2 regions of the Allobosea sp. P2_B12 genome follow, and region 2 is predicted to be linked to the other one. Evidence: predicted binding sites of a transcription regulator. Region 2 holds the regulator's gene; the other holds the start of a gene.
What was found. The regulator LexA, encoded in region 2, represses DNA repair genes until DNA is damaged. The targets are predictions, from matches to a motif close to TGTTCNNNNTGTGTTCNG.

Region 1 (7,391 bases), on a different contig from region 2:
CGGGTCTCGCGTTCCTGCAGCTTGGCCTCGGTGAAGGCCGGTGCCGTGCCCTCGATCACCTCGGCGCCGAAACGGCGCACCATGTCGTGGAACAGCAGTGCATCGCCGGCGATGAAGCGGGCCTCGAGCAGCGCCGTGCGGATCGTCATGTCGGCCCGCGCCTCGCGCACGCAGTCATCGATCGAGCGCACGGAATGGCCGACCTTGAGCTTCAGATCCCAGAGCGGATAGAGCATCGCCTCGACCACGCTCTCGCCCCAAGCGGTCTGCTTGTGCGGGAAGAGGAAGAGCAAATCGACATCCGAGCCCGGCGCCAGCGTGCCACGGCCATAGCCGCCGACCGCGACCACGGCGATGCGTTCCGATTGGGACGGGTTGAGCGCCGGATAGAAATGCTCGGTCGCAGCGACATGCAGGCAGCCGACGACGCCGTCCATCACCGCCGAGAGATGCTGTGCGCAGACCAACCCGTGACGTGGCCGCTTCAGCAGCTCGCGCGCCGAGACGTGCCCCTGGTCGAGCACCGCGCGCAGCCCGGCCACGAGCTGGCTGCGGGTCTCGACAGTATTGCCGCCGGCATTCTCAAGCAGATGGGCGACGGCGCGCTGGGGGGACTCCAGCACGGAGCCGAGCTCGAGTGCCGGGTGATCGGCGACGGATGACACCAAGCCTGACCTCGATTGCTGACGTCGATCGGCGCAAAGGCCGTCTTCGCTGGTTAGCATGCGAGGGGGATTCGCAAAGCGCTTTCATTAAGCGAAAAAAATATGTGGAATATATCATTCAACATCCCTATTCGTTCTGTTTGACATACAGAACGAATAGACCTACAAGACGGATACGCGCCGATTTGAGCCACCCGCTTGCGGGCGCGAAACAAGTGCAGCTAAAGCGTGGGGTGTGGGCGCATTTCTGTCGCCTGGTCCCTTCGCGCATCGAAAGGGAACCACCGATGACCATCACCCGCCGCCTCGCCGTCGCCGGCCTTGCCGCCGCCTCGCTCGCTTTCACCGCCGGTCAGGCCTTCTCTCAGGCGCCCAAAGAAATCCGGGTCGATTACGCGACCTATAATCCCGTCAGCCTCGTCCTGAAGGACAGTGGCATCCTCGAGAAGGCGCTCGCCGCAGACGGCATCACCGTCCGCTGGGTCCTCTCGGCCGGCTCCAACAAGGCGCTCGAATTCCTCAATGCCGGTTCGATCGATTTCGGCTCGACGGCTGGCGCTGCCGCTCTGATCGGCAAGATCAACGGCAACCCGATCAAGTCGATCTATGTCTATTCGCGACCTGAATGGACCGCGCTCGTCACCGGCGCCAAGAGCGACATCACCAAGGTCTCCGACCTCAAGGGCAAGCGCGTCGCCGTCACCCGTGGCACCGACCCGCATATCTTCCTGGTCCGCGCTCTGACCGATGCCAAGCTGACCGAGAAGGACGTCAAGCTCGTCCTGCTGCAGCACGCCGACGGGCGCCTCGCACTGGAGCGTGGCGATGTCGACGCCTGGGCCGGGCTCGACCCGCTGATGGCCGCAGCCGAAGTCGAGAGTGGCGCCAAGCTGTTCCATCGCAAGGCCGCCGACAACACCTGGGGTGTGCTGAACGTCCGCGAAGCCTTCGCCAAGGACAACCCGACTCTCGTCCGCAAGGTTCTGGCGGCCTATGAGGAGGCGCGCGCCTATTCGCTGGCCAACCCGGCCGAGCTGAAGAAGACGCTGGTGGCCTATACCAAGCTCTCGGATGCCGTGATCGAGCGCCAGCTCATCCGCACCGAACTGACCCATTCGACGATCGGCCAGGCCCAGGCCGAGACGATCATCGCCGCCGGCCTCGCGCTCAAGGAAGCGGGCGTGCTGCCTGCGACCACGGATGTGAAGGCCGTGGTCGACGATCTGCTCGACCGCCGCTTCGCCGCCACGAACTGAGGCGGCACAGGGTTCGATGAGCGCGCTCGGCGTCGAGACGGCCGGTGCCGGCGAGCGCGGCGGCCCCTCCCGCCCAAGGCCGCGCCGCGGGATGCTCGCGCTCGCCGGCTTCGCCTTGCCGATTCTGCTGGCGGTCCTGTGGGAGATCGCGGTCAAGGCCGGCCTCGCCAACGGCCGGCTGATGCCGCCGCCAAGCGTGGTCGGCAGAACGCTCTGGAGCCTCGCGGCATCGGGTGAATTGCTCACCCATGCGATGGCGACGCTCTGGCGGGTCGCGGCGGGCTTCGGCCTCGGCGCGGCGGCAGGCACGCTGCTCGGCGCGGTGACCGGCGCATTGCCGGTGGCGCGCGGCCTGCTCGATCCCACGCTTCAGGCCTTGCGCGCCATCCCCTCGATCGCCTGGGTGCCGCTCTTCATCCTCTGGCTCGGCATCTTCGAGGCCTCGAAGGTCGCGCTGATCGCGGTCGGCGTGTTCTTCCCGGTCTATCTCGGCGTCGCCGCCGCGATCCAGGGCATCGACCGCAAGATCGTCGAGGTTGGCCGCGTCTTCCGGCTCGGCCGGCTGGCGATGGTCCGGCGGGTGCTGCTGCCGGCGATCCTGCCGGACTGGATCACGGCGCTGCGCTCGGGCCTGGGGCTCGGCTTCATGTTCGTGGTCGCAGCCGAGATCATGGGCGCGAGCGAGGGCCTCGGTTACCTCCTGGTGGACGGCCAGCAGCTTGGCCGTCCCGACACCATCATCGCGGCCATCATCAGCTTTGCCGTGCTCGGCAAGCTGGCGGATGGGCTCCTCGTCGCCCTGACGCGACCGGTCCTCGCCTGGCAGGATACGGCCCGCGACAAACTCTAGAAAGTCGCCCTCGATGCTGAGCTTCGAGACCCTGTCGAAAACCTATGCCGACGGCACGCAGGCGCTCTCGGCCGTCACCGTCGACGTCGCGCCGGGCGAGATCCTGGCGCTGGTCGGCGGCTCCGGCTGCGGCAAGACCACGCTGCTGCGATTGATCGCCGGGCTGGACCGTCCGAGCGCCGGGCGCATCCTTCTGAACGGCGAGACCATCACCGTGCCGCGCGCCGATGTCGGCGTCATCTTCCAGGAGCCGCGCCTGTTTCCCTGGCTCTCGGTGGCCGAGAATGTCGGCTTCGGCCTGTCGCATCTCTCGGCCTTCGAGCGCGAGGGATTGGTCACCAACGCGCTCGTCCGGGTCGGCCTTGCCGGCCATGACGGGCGCTGGCCGCGCGAACTCTCCGGCGGCCAGCAGCAGCGCGTCGCGATCGCACGCGCGCTGGTGACGCGGCCGAAGCTGCTCCTGATGGACGAGCCCTTCTCGGCGCTCGACGCCACCACGCGGGCGAGCCTGCACGGCCATCTCCTGGCACTCTGGGCCGAGAGCCGCCCGACCATGGTGATGGTGACCCATGACGTTGAGGAGGCGGTGACGCTGGCCGATCGCATCGTGGTGATGCAGCCCAAGCCCGGCCGCATCTTCGACGAGTTCGACAACCCGCTCGCCCGCCCGCGCGACCGGCTCTCGCCGGCCTTCGACGCCGCCAAGCGCGAGGTCTTGCGCAGCCTCGACCGCTCGCTGCGCGACGAAGCCCCGCATCAGCAGAAGACGGCCGAGACGGCGGGGATGTGGTGGTGATGTCTCGCCCCTCGCTCGCTTTGCGATGGTCTGCGGCCGCGCAAGGCTCTATCAGCCATCCCGACAGGCCCATCTGAATCCGAGGTTCCCGACCATGGACGTCACCGCCCTTCGCGCTCTTCAGGCTCCGCTCAAGGATGCCTACCGCACCGATCCCGATGCCGCGGTCGTCACGCTCAAGGCCCGTGGCGAGCTCGACGACCAGCATATCGCCTGCAAGGTCGAGACCGGCCGCGCCATCGCGCTCGCCGGCCTGCATCCGGCTACGGGCGGCACCGGTGCCGAACTCTGCTCGGGCGACATGCTGCTGGAGGCGCTGGTCGCCTGCGCCGGCGTCACGCTGAAGGCGGTCGCGACCGCGCTCGAGATCGAGCTGAAGAAGGGCATCGTCCATGCGGAGGGCGATCTCGACTTCCGCGGCACCCTCGGCGTCGCCAGGGATGCAGCCGTCGGCTTCAAGGCGATCCGGCTCTCCTTCGAGGTCGAGACCGACGCCCCGCAGGAGAAGCTCGACGCCCTGCTGAAGCTGACCGAGCGCTACTGCGTCGTGTTCCAGACGCTGAATGTGAAGCCGGAGCTGTCGGCGACGCTGTCGGTTAGCTGATCACTCCGCCGCGTTCTTCAGCGCTAACCCCTCCGCGAAGGGCAGCGTCGGCTCGGCCTTCGCATCGTCGAACTCCAGCGCCACGATACGCTCGCCTCGGCCCGTGATCTTGCCGGCTGAGGTGCGGATTCCGGCGACGTCGTCCTGGGTCTGGCGGAAATGCTGGTCGAGCTTCTCGGCCCGTTCGCCCAGCCGCCGGACATCGACGAGCAGCTTGCCGACCTCGCTCTGGATCACCTGCGCCTCCTCGCGCATGCGGGCGTCGCGCACCAGCGACTGCATCAGCTGGATCGCCAGCGCCAGCAGCGATGGCGAGACGATCATGATCCGGGCGCGATGCGCCTTCTGGATGACGTCGTCGAAATGCTCGTGCAGATCGGCATAGATCGATTCCGACGGCACGAAGAGCAGCGCCATGTCCTGCGTCTCGCCGGGCAGGAAATAGCGCTCGGCAATGTCCTTCACATGGACGCCGACATCGTTGCGGACGCGGATCCCGGCAGCCTTGCGCGCCTCGTCGCCGCGCGCCTCGCGCAGCAGCGTGAAGCTCTCCAGCGGGAACTTGGCGTCGATCACCAGTCCGCGCCCGTCGCCCGGCAGGGTCACCATGCAGTCCGGCCGCCGGCCATTGGAGAGCTGCGGCTGGAAGGCGAAGAACGCCGCGGGCAGACCGTCGCGGATGATCGCCTCCATCCGGCCCTGGCCATAGGCGCCGCGCGCCTGCTTGTTGGAGAGCACGTCCTTCAGCGTCACCACTTCAGAGGTCAGGTCGGTCAGGTTCTTCTGTGCCGAATCGATCACGGCCAGCCGCTCCTGCAGCTTGCCGAGGCTTTCCGAGGTCTGGCGGACGTTCTGCTCCAGTCCCTGGCCGACCTGATGGCGCAGGCCGTCCATCCGGTCGGCGACGAGCCGCGCCAGATCGCCCTGCCGCGTCGACAGGATCTCGGCCATGGACTGCATCCGTCCGGTCAGTTCGGACTGCAGCCGGTTCATCTCCGCGACCTTGTCGTCCATCTCGCGGGCGCGCTCGGCGGCGATCGCCGCCTCCAGCGCGCGGCCCCGGCCGCCGCGCCAGGCGGAGAGCGCGACGATGACGAGCAAGCCGAGGCTCAGGACAGCGAAGCCCAAAGCGGCCTCGGCCCATGTCACGGGGCGGTCGAGCAGGATGAAGGCGATCTCTTTCATGGGGAGAGCTTAGCCGATTCGGGTGAATCAATTCGAACGAAAGCGGAACAGTTTGACCGACTGCACGCAAGAGCTTATGTCGCCGGTTCGTCACGAAAACCCGCGCAGAAACCCGTCCATGGCCATCCGCCCACTCGTCATCCTGCCTGATGCCCAGCTTCGGCTGGTCTCGACCCCGGTCGAGGAGATCACACCCGAAATCCGCACACTCGTCGCCGACATGTTCGACACGATGTATGATGCGCCCGGCATCGGCCTCGCCGCCATCCAGATTGGCGCGCCCTGGCGCGTCGTGACGCTCGACGTCGCCAAGCGGGCCGCGAGCGAGGCGGAGGAGGACGAGCCGGAAAGCGGCGAGGCGCAGGAGAAGCGTGACGCCCAGCCGCGCGAGCCGATGGCCTTCATCAACCCCGAGATCACCTGGTCTTCGGATGAGACCAGCGTCTATGAGGAAGGCTGCCTCTCGATCCCCGAATATTACGAGGAGGTCGAGCGCCCGGCCTCAGTCAAGGTCGCCTATACGGATCTCGACGGCAAGCGCCAGGAGATCGAGGCGGAGGGCCTGCTGGCGACCTGCCTGCAGCACGAGATCGACCACCTCAACGGCGTCCTGTTCATCGATCATCTCTCGCGCCTCAAGCGCGAGCGCGTCACCAAGCGCTTCGCCAAGCAGGCCAAACGCGACGGCGTCGCCTGAGCAAGCATACCGCCGTATGGCGCGTTTAAGGTAACATCCAGCGTATGAGTTTGCGCGTCATCTTCATGGGCACGCCCGATTTCGCGGTGCCGACCCTCACCGAGATCATCGGCCAGGGCCACGAGGTCGTGAGTTGCTACACCCGCGCCCCGGCGCAGGCCGGGCGCGGCCTCGAACTCAAGCCCTCTCCCGTGCATAAGGCGGCCGAGCGCTTCGGCATCCCGGTGTTCACGCCCTCGACGCTGAAGACCGCGGAGGTCGCGGAGCAGATCGCCTCGCATGATGCGGATGTCGCGGTCGTCGTCGCCTATGGCATGATCCTGCCGCAAGCGATCCTCGATCTGCCGGAGCTCGGCTGCCTCAACCTGCACGGCTCGCTGCTGCCGCGCTGGCGCGGTGCGGCTCCGATCCAGCGCGCGGTCATGGCCGGCGATGCCGAGAGCGGCGTCTGCGTCATGAAGATGGAGGCGGGCCTCGACACCGGCCCGGTCGGCATGGTCGAGCGGCTGGAGATCGGCCCCGATATGACGTCGGGCGAACTGCACGACCGGCTGGCGCCGCTGGGTGCCGATCTGATGGTGCGGGCGCTGGCGGCGCTCGGCCGTGGCGCCTTGCGTTTCACGCCGCAGCCCGAGGTCGGCGTCACCTATGCCGCCAAGATCGGCAATGCCGAGGCGAAGCTGAACTGGGCCCGCCCGGCGAGGCAGGTGCATGATCTCGTGCGGGGTCTTGCGCCCTTTCCGGGCGCTTTCGCCGAGATCGATCTCGGCAAGGGGTCCGAACGCCTGAAGATCCTGCGCACGGCGCTTGCCGGCGGCGCGGCCGAGCCCGGCATGCTGCTCGACGACGAAGGCACGGTTGCCTGTGCTGAAGGCGCCGTGAAGCTGATCCAGGTCCAGCGGGCCGGCGGCAGGCCGGTCAGCGGCGCCGAATTCCTCCGCGGAGCGAGGCTCACCGCCGGCGTCATGCTCTGATGCCGCGCTACAAGCTCGTCATCGAATATGACGGCACGCCCTTCTCGGGCTGGCAGCGCCAGCTCAACGGGCCGTCCGTACAACAAAGCGTCGAGGAGGCGATTCAGGCCTTCTGCGGCCATGCGGTCAGGCTGCATTGCGCGGGCAGAACCGATGCCGGCGTCCATGCCACGCATCAGGTCGCCCATGTCGATCTCGACAAGGACTGGCGCACCGACGTGGTGCGTGACGCCAGCAATGCCCGGCTCAAGCGCCTGCCGGTCGCGGTTGTGAGCGCGCAAGCCGTACCCGACGATTTCGACGCGCGGATTTCCGCGAAGCGACGCTACTACCTCTACCGCATCATCGACCGGCGGGCACAGCC
Region 2 (7,391 bases):
GTCCGCGCATCGGCCAGGTCACGGGTTTCGTGGAATCGGTCGAGGCGCGCGATGCCGGCGCCCGCCTCGTCATCCTGGTGACCGGGCTTGCCGGCGTGGAGCCCGAGCGCTGGCCCAGGCGTGTCCGCGTCAATGTCCGCGCCGGCACGGTCTCGCCGGGCGATCATATCGCGGCCGTGGCGCGCCTGCTGCCGCCGCCGGGTCCGGCACGGCCGGGCGGCTATGATTTCGGCCGCGATGCCTTCTTTCGCGGGCTTGGCGCCGTTGGCAGCATTCCTGGCAAGATCAGTCTGACGCCGCCACCGCGTCCGCCGCCGAGCGAGTTGATGCTGGCGGCGGGAATCGACCGTGCGCGCAACGCCCTGACCCGTCGCATCGCCGAGATCGGCGGCGGCCAGGCCGGCGCCATGGCGGCCGCTCTCGTCACCGGCAAGCGCGGCCTGATCACCGAGACCACCAATACCGATCTGCGCGCGGCCGGCATCTACCACATCGTTTCGATCTCGGGCCTGCATATGGTGCTGGCCGCTGGCACGATCTTCTGGCTGGTGCGGGCGCTGCTCGCTTTGTCGCAGACGCTGGCGCTGCGATGGCCGGTCAAGAAGTTCGCCGCCGTCGCGGCCATGATCGGCGCGATCGGCTACTGCGTCTTTTCGGGCGCCGAGGTCGCGACGGTGCGCTCGCTGATCATGACGCTCGTCATGCTCGGCGCGATCCTGGTCGACCGTCCGGCGCTGAGCATGCGCAATCTCGCGCTGGCGGCGATGATCGTGCTGCTGCGCGAACCCGAGGCCCTGCTGGGGCCGAGCTTCCAGATGTCCTTCGGCGCGGTCGCGGCGCTCATCGCCTTCGCCGAGCGCTGGGAGAACCGCGGCCGCCCTCAGCCGCCCTCTGTCCTGCCCTGGCCAATCCGGCCGCTCTGGATCGCGGCGACCGGCATCGTGATCACGACGCTGCTGGCGACGGCCGCGACCGCGCCCTTCGGCGCCTATCACTTCCAGACCTTCAATCCCTTCGGCCTGCTCGGCAACGCGCTGGCGCTGCCTTTCGTGTCTCTCTGCGTCATGCCGGCGGCGGTCTTCGGCGTGCTGGCCTATCCCTTCGGGCTCGATGCACCGGCCTGGTGGCTGATGGGCTTTGCCTCGGACGTCGTGCTGAAGCTGGCGCATTGGGTCGCGACCATCGACCATTCGACGCTCGTCATCGCTGCCTTCGGTCCGGCGGCGCTCGCCTGCTTCGCCGCATCGCTGCTCTGGATCACGCTCTGGACGACGAAGCTGCGCCTGCTCGCCATCCTGCCGCTGATTGGAGGCGTCGCCGTCGCCGCGAAGCCCGAGCGGCCCGACATCCTGATCGAGCGCGACGGCTCCGGCATCGCCGTGCGCGGCAAGGACGACCGGTTGATCCTGGCCGGCAAGCCGAGCCGCTTCGTCCTGCAGCAATGGCTCACCGCCGATGGCGACGGCCGCAACCCCGATGACTTCGCCTTGCGCCAGGGCGCGGCCTGCGATGCGCTCGGCTGCGTGATCGCGACGAAGGATGGTCGCAGCATCGCCTATGCCCGCGACCGGCTCGCTATCATCGAGGATTGCCGGCGCGCCGACCTCGTCGTCACACCAATCCCCTGGACCGCGCCCTGCGCCGCGAAACTCGTCGACCGCACGGCCTTGAACCGTGATGGCGCGACCGCGCTGGTGCGCCGGCTCGGCGGCTGGCGCAGCCACGCTTCCGAGCAGGGCGGCGACCGCCCCTGGAGCCGCAAGGCCGAGACCCCGCCGTCAGCGCAGGCACGGCAGACCGCACCGGCAGCGCAAGCCGCAGCGCCGCCCGTGGACGACGCCGAGCCCGAGCGGCTTCCGTAAGGCCGCGGCTTCAGTAGCGCCGCATCAGATTGACCAGCCGGCCCTGGATCTTGACCCGGTCCGGGCCGAGCACGCGCGTTTCATAGGCCGGATTGGCGGCTTCGAGCGCGATCGAGGAGCCGCGCTTGCGCAGCCGCTTCAGCGTTGCTTCCTCGTCGTCGATCAGGGCGACGATGATGTCGCCGGTATTGGCGCTGTCCTGGCGCCGGATCACCACCGTGTCGCCGTCGAGGATGCCGGCATCGACCATGGAATCGCCGCGAACCTCGAGCGCGTAATGCTCGCCCGTGCCGAGCATGTCGGCCGGCAGGGCGACGCTATGGCTGCGGCTCTGGATCGCGGAGATCGGCGTGCCGGCCGCGATGCGACCCATCACCGGGATCGAGATGGTTCCCCGCGCATCCTCGGGCACGGTCTCGACCGGCCTGACCTTGCCGAGCCCGCCATCCCGGCCGAGCCCGCCATCCTTGCCGAGTCCGCCCTGGACGATCGACGGATTGAAACGGCCGCGTGCGGCTGGCTGGCCGCCGGCACCGACGCCCTCGGGCAGCTTGATGATCTCGAGCGCCCGGGCCCGGTTCGGCAGGCGGCGGATGAAGCCGCGCTCCTCCAGCGCCATGATCAGGCGGTGGATGCCGGATTTGGACTTCAGATCGAGCGCGTCCTTCATCTCGTCGAAGGAGGGCGGCACGCCGCTTTCGCGCAGGCGTTCCTGGATGAAGCGAAGCAGTTCGAACTGTTTGCGTGTCAGCATGGTCCCCGCCGGCGCGATGATGATTGAATCTGGGTTCGGATTCGAAACAAATCACGAACACCATACTCGTTCGTGTTGTGTTCTGCAAGCAAAACGCGCGCGGGACCAGCGTTCAGCGCAGCCTGATGATGCGGCAGGGATCGCCTTTTCTGGCGGGCGCTGCAAAGGCGGGGCGGATTGCCAGCGCCTGCGCGCGTGCCAGCAGGCCGAGCATCGAGGAATCCTGCCGGTCGAACGGCGTCGCTTCCCAGCCGGCTTCTGTCAAAGCGAGGTCGGAGCGCAGGTAATCCTCGCGCTCGTCATTGGCCGGCATGTCGCGGCCGAGGATGCCGGGTTCGCTGCGATCGCGCTCGGGATCGGGCATGCCCAGCAGCGCCTCGATCAGCGGCACGACGAAGAGATGGCCACAGACGATCGAGGAGACCGGGTTGCCGGGCAGGCCGACCGCGACCATCTCGCCGAGCCGGCCGGTCATCATCGGCTTGCCCGGGCGCATCGCGATCTTCCAGAAGCCGAGAGCCATGCCGCCCCGCGTCAGCGCCTCCTGCACGAGGTCGTGCGCGCCGACCGAGGCGCCGCCCAGCGTGATCAGCACATCGGCGCCGGCCGAGCGGGCGCGCTCGATCCGAGCGGCGAGATCGGGATAATTGTCGCGCGCGATGCCGAGATCGAGCGCGGTCGCGCCGGCCTGCTCGACCAGCGCAGCCAGCGAGAAGCTGTTCGAGGCGACGATCTGGTCGGGTCCGACGATTTCTCCGGGCGAGACGAGTTCGTCGCCGGTGGCGAGGATCGCGACCAGCGGCTTAGCGCGCACCGGCAGGGCCGGATGTCCTGCCGCGGCAGCGAGGCCCAACGCGGCGCTGTCGAGCCTGCGCCCTGCCTTGAGCAGCACGTCGCCCGTGGTGAAGTCGAGCCCGGCTGCTCGGATGAACTTGCCCTTGGCCGCGCCCTCCCGAATGCGGATCGTATCGGTGCCGACGCCGTCGGCATTCTCCTGGATCAGGATGGTATCGGCACCTTCAGGGATCGGCGCGCCGGTGAAGATGCGCACGGCCTCGCCGGCCGCAAGTGAGCCCGCAAAGGAGCGACCGGCAGCGGATTCGCCGATGACGCGCAAGGTACTGCCCAGCGCCAGATCGTCCGCCCGCACGGCATAGCCATCCATCGCCGAATTGGCGAAGGGCGGTTGCGTCCGCAGCGCGACAACGTCCGCGGCCAGCACGCGCCAGGCGCATTGCACCAGCGGCAGGGTCTCGGCCGGGGTCGCTGCCGGCACGCTGTCGAGCAGCGCCTTCAGCGCGACCGGGACCGGGGTCAGGGCCATCAGATGGTCTCCGCCTCGGCGCCGCCGGCCTCGAAGGTGCCGGACTTGCCGCCCGATTTGTGCAGGAGCCGGATGCCCTCGATCCGCATGGCCCGGTCGGCCGCCTTGACCATGTCGTAGACCGTCAGGCAGGCGACGCTGACGGCGGTCAGCGCCTCCATCTCGACGCCGGTCTGGCCCTTCATCCTGACCTCGGCGCGCACGCGCACGCCCGGCAGCGCCTCGTCCAGCTCCAGATCGACCGTAACCTTACTGATCAGCAGCGGGTGGCAGAGCGGGATCAGCTCATGCGTCTTCTTGGCGGCCATGATGCCGGCGAGCCGGGCGGTACCCAGCACGTCGCCCTTCTTGGCATCGCCGTCGCGCACGATCGCCAGAGTCTGCGGCTGCATCACGACGCAGCCTTCCGCGATGGCGGTCCGCGAGGTCTCCGCCTTTTCGCCGACATCGACCATATGGGCCTGTCCGCGCGCATCGAGATGGCTGAGCTGGCTCACGCTGCGCTGTCCTGCATCCCGGTGAGGAGTTCGCGCGTCGCAGCCGCGACATCGGCCTGCCGCATCAGGCTTTCGCCGACGAGAAAGGTGCCGACGCCGATCCGGTTCAGCCTGAGGATGTCTGCATGGCTAAAGATGCCGCTCTCGCTGACGACGATGCGGTCCACCGGCACGCGCGGCGCCAGCCTTTCGGTGACCGCAAGATCGACCTTGAAATCGCGCAGATCGCGGTTGTTGATGCCGAGCAACGGGCTCTTCAGGGCAAGCGCGCGGTCGAGCTCGGCTTCGTCATGGACCTCGACCAGAACGTCCATGCCGAGCTCGAAGGCCGTAGCCTCGAGATCGCGCGCGGTGGCGTCGTCGACGCCGGCCATGATGATCAGGATGCAGTCGGCGCCCCAGGCCCGCGCCTCGAAGACCTGGTAGGGATCGTAGAGGAAATCCTTGCGCAGCGCCGGCAGGCCCGAGGCCGAGCGCGCCTGCATCAGGAACTCCGGCTGGCCCTGGAAGGAGGGGCCGTCGGTCAGCACGGAAATGCAGGCTGCCCCGCCCGCCGCATAGGCTCGCCCCAACGCCGGCGGGTCGAAATCGGCGCGGATTAGGCCCTTGGACGGGCTGGCCTTCTTGATCTCCGCGATCAGTGCCGGGCGCCCCTCCGCGAGCTTCGCCGAGAGCGCTTTGGCGAAACCGCGTGGCTTGGGGGCGGAGCGCGCCCGGCTTTCGATCTGGCCGATGGGCACGGCCTGCTTGGCGGCTGCGATTTCCCGGCGCTTATAGGCCTCGATCTTCGCGAGGATGTCGGTCATGGCCGCCTCACGCGTTCGAGGAGGCGACGAGCGAAGCCAGCGTCGCCTTGGCCTTGCCGGAATCGAGCGCGGCCTGCGCCTGCGCCAGCCCGTCGCTGAGATCGGCGGCCTTGCCCGCGACCACGAGCGCTGCCGCGGCGTTGAAGGCCGCGATATCGCGGAATGCCGTCTTCTCGCCGTCGAGAACCGCCCGCAGCGCAGCCGCGTTCTGGGCCGGCTCGCCGCCGCGCAGATCTTCGGGCCTGGCGCGCGGCAGACCGACATCGTCGGGGCTGATCGTGAAGCTCTCGACCTTGCCGTCCTGGAGGGAGACGACGCGGGTCGGCCCGGTGGTGGTGATCTCGTCGAGCCCATCGGAGCCGTGCACGGCCCAGATCCGCGTCGAGCCGAGGGTCGCCAGCACCTTGACCATCGGCTCCAGCCAGGTCTCGGAGAAGGCGCCGATGAGCTGCTTCCTGACGCCGGCCGGGTTGGAGAGCGGCCCGAGCAGGTTGAAGATCGTGCGCGTACCGAGCTCGACGCGCACCGGCGCGACATGGCGCATCGAGGCATGATGCGTCGGCGCGAACATGAAGCCGACGCCGGCCTGTGCGATGCAGCGTTCGGTCGCCTCCGGATCGAGCCCGACCTTGACGCCCAGCGCCATCAGGACGTCGGCTGTGCCGGTCTTGGAGGAGGCCGCCCGGTTTCCGTGCTTGGCGATCGGCACGCCGCAGGCGGCGGTGATGATCGAGGCCAGCGTCGAGACGTTGTAGGAGCCTGACGAATCGCCGCCGGTGCCGACGATGTCCATCGCGTCGGCCGGCGCCTTAACCGTCAGCATCTTGCCGCGCATCGCGCCGACCGCGCCGGTGATCTCCTCGACGGTTTCGCCGCGCACGCGCAGCGCCATCAGGAAAGCGGCCGCCTGGGCATTTGTCACACCGCCCGAGAGGATCGTGTCGAAGGCATCGCGCGCCTCGTCGCGCGACAGCGAGGCGCCGGTCGCGACCTTGGCGATGAAGGGCTTGAAATCGTCCATGGGAACTCTGTGAAGCAGTCGGCTAGGATCGGGTCAGGCAGTGCCGGCAAGCGCGGCAGTCGCGTGTTCGCGCTGCCATCGCTCGGCGAGATCGAGGAAATTCCGCAGGATCGTGGCGCCGTGCTCGGAGGCGATGCTTTCAGGATGGAACTGCACGCCATGCACCGGCAGGCTGCGATGCGACAGCGCCATGATCAGCCCGTCGCCGCTCGTGGCCTCGATTTCGAGATTGGTCGGACAGGTCTCGCGCGCCACCACCAGCGAATGATAGCGCGTCGCCTGCAGCGGCCCGTTGATGCCGCGAAACAGGCCGCGCGCCTTGTGCTCGATCACTGAGACCTTGCCGTGCATCGGCAGCGGCGCGCGCACGACGTCGCCGCCGAAAGCCTGGCCGATCGCCTGAAGCCCAAGGCAGACGCCGAAGATCGGCTTGGCGCTGGCGCCCTCGCGCACGAGATCGAGGCAGATGCCGGCTTCGTTGGGGGTGCAGGGGCCCGGCGACAGCACGATCGCGTCATGCTCGTCACTGAGCGCTTCGGCAACGCTCAGCGCGTCGTTCCGGCGCACATCGACCTGCGCGCCCAGTCCGCCGATCAGGTGGACCAGGTTCCAGGTGAAGCTGTCGTAATTGTCGATCAGCAGGATGCGCATCGGCCCGCCCATGGATTTTGGGTTCCGGTCATGCACGGTCGAGGGCGGGGAGGTCAAGTTCGGGGCCCGCGAACGCGGCTCTCGACCGTCATTCTCGGGCGGAGCGCAGCGCAGACCCGAGAATCTCCTCGACGAGATGCTCGGGTCGAGCCCGAGCCTGATCAGCCCCGCGCCCCGCGCGGCATGCCCGCCGTGCGGATCGTGCCCTGGCCCGGCGCGGTCTCGATGCCGAGGGTCGGCAAGGCGAGCGTGCGCTGGCCGCGAAAATCGACATGGCAGACCAGCAGCCCGCGCTCCTCGATATAGGCGATCAACCGCCGCGCCCGGCTGGGCGAATGGCTGCCATAGACGCTCGCCAGCTCCGCATCGCTGGGGCAGGGGGCGCCTTCCAGCGCGGCGCGCGCGATGAACAGGAACAGCCCGTGCAGATCGTCGGGCAAGGCCAACGAGGCCGCGACGGCAGCCCGCCAGCCATG

Region 1: a site for LexA is predicted at 5,389-5,406, ahead of AC1DYU_RS25125 (DNA recombination protein RmuC). Genes of this name have one in related genera too.

Annotation. Positions count from the first base shown of each region.
Region 1 is NZ_JBFUDG010000017.1:51,256-58,646, forward strand. Features, by position in the region: gene AC1DYU_RS25100 ([protein-PII] uridylyltransferase) at 1-725, opposite strand, end outside; gene AC1DYU_RS25105 (aliphatic sulfonate ABC transporter substrate-binding protein) at 953-1,921, shown strand; gene AC1DYU_RS25110 (ABC transporter permease) at 2,013-2,771, shown strand; gene AC1DYU_RS25115 (ABC transporter ATP-binding protein) at 2,785-3,567, shown strand; gene AC1DYU_RS25120 (OsmC family protein) at 3,662-4,171, shown strand; gene AC1DYU_RS25125 (DNA recombination protein RmuC) at 4,172-5,356, opposite strand; gene def (peptide deformylase) at 5,475-6,053, shown strand; gene fmt (methionyl-tRNA formyltransferase) at 6,098-7,027, shown strand; gene truA (tRNA pseudouridine(38-40) synthase TruA) at 7,027-7,391, shown strand, end outside.
Region 2 is NZ_JBFUDG010000001.1:738,349-745,739, forward strand. Features, by position in the region: gene AC1DYU_RS03590 (ComEC/Rec2 family competence protein) at 1-1,862, shown strand, start outside; gene lexA (transcriptional repressor LexA) at 1,873-2,616, opposite strand; gene AC1DYU_RS03600 (molybdopterin molybdotransferase MoeA) at 2,729-3,940, opposite strand; gene moaC (cyclic pyranopterin monophosphate synthase MoaC) at 3,940-4,437, opposite strand; gene trpC (indole-3-glycerol phosphate synthase TrpC) at 4,434-5,243, opposite strand; gene trpD (anthranilate phosphoribosyltransferase) at 5,251-6,264, opposite strand; gene AC1DYU_RS03620 (anthranilate synthase component II) at 6,298-6,927, opposite strand; gene AC1DYU_RS03625 (helicase HerA domain-containing protein) at 7,077-7,391, opposite strand, start outside.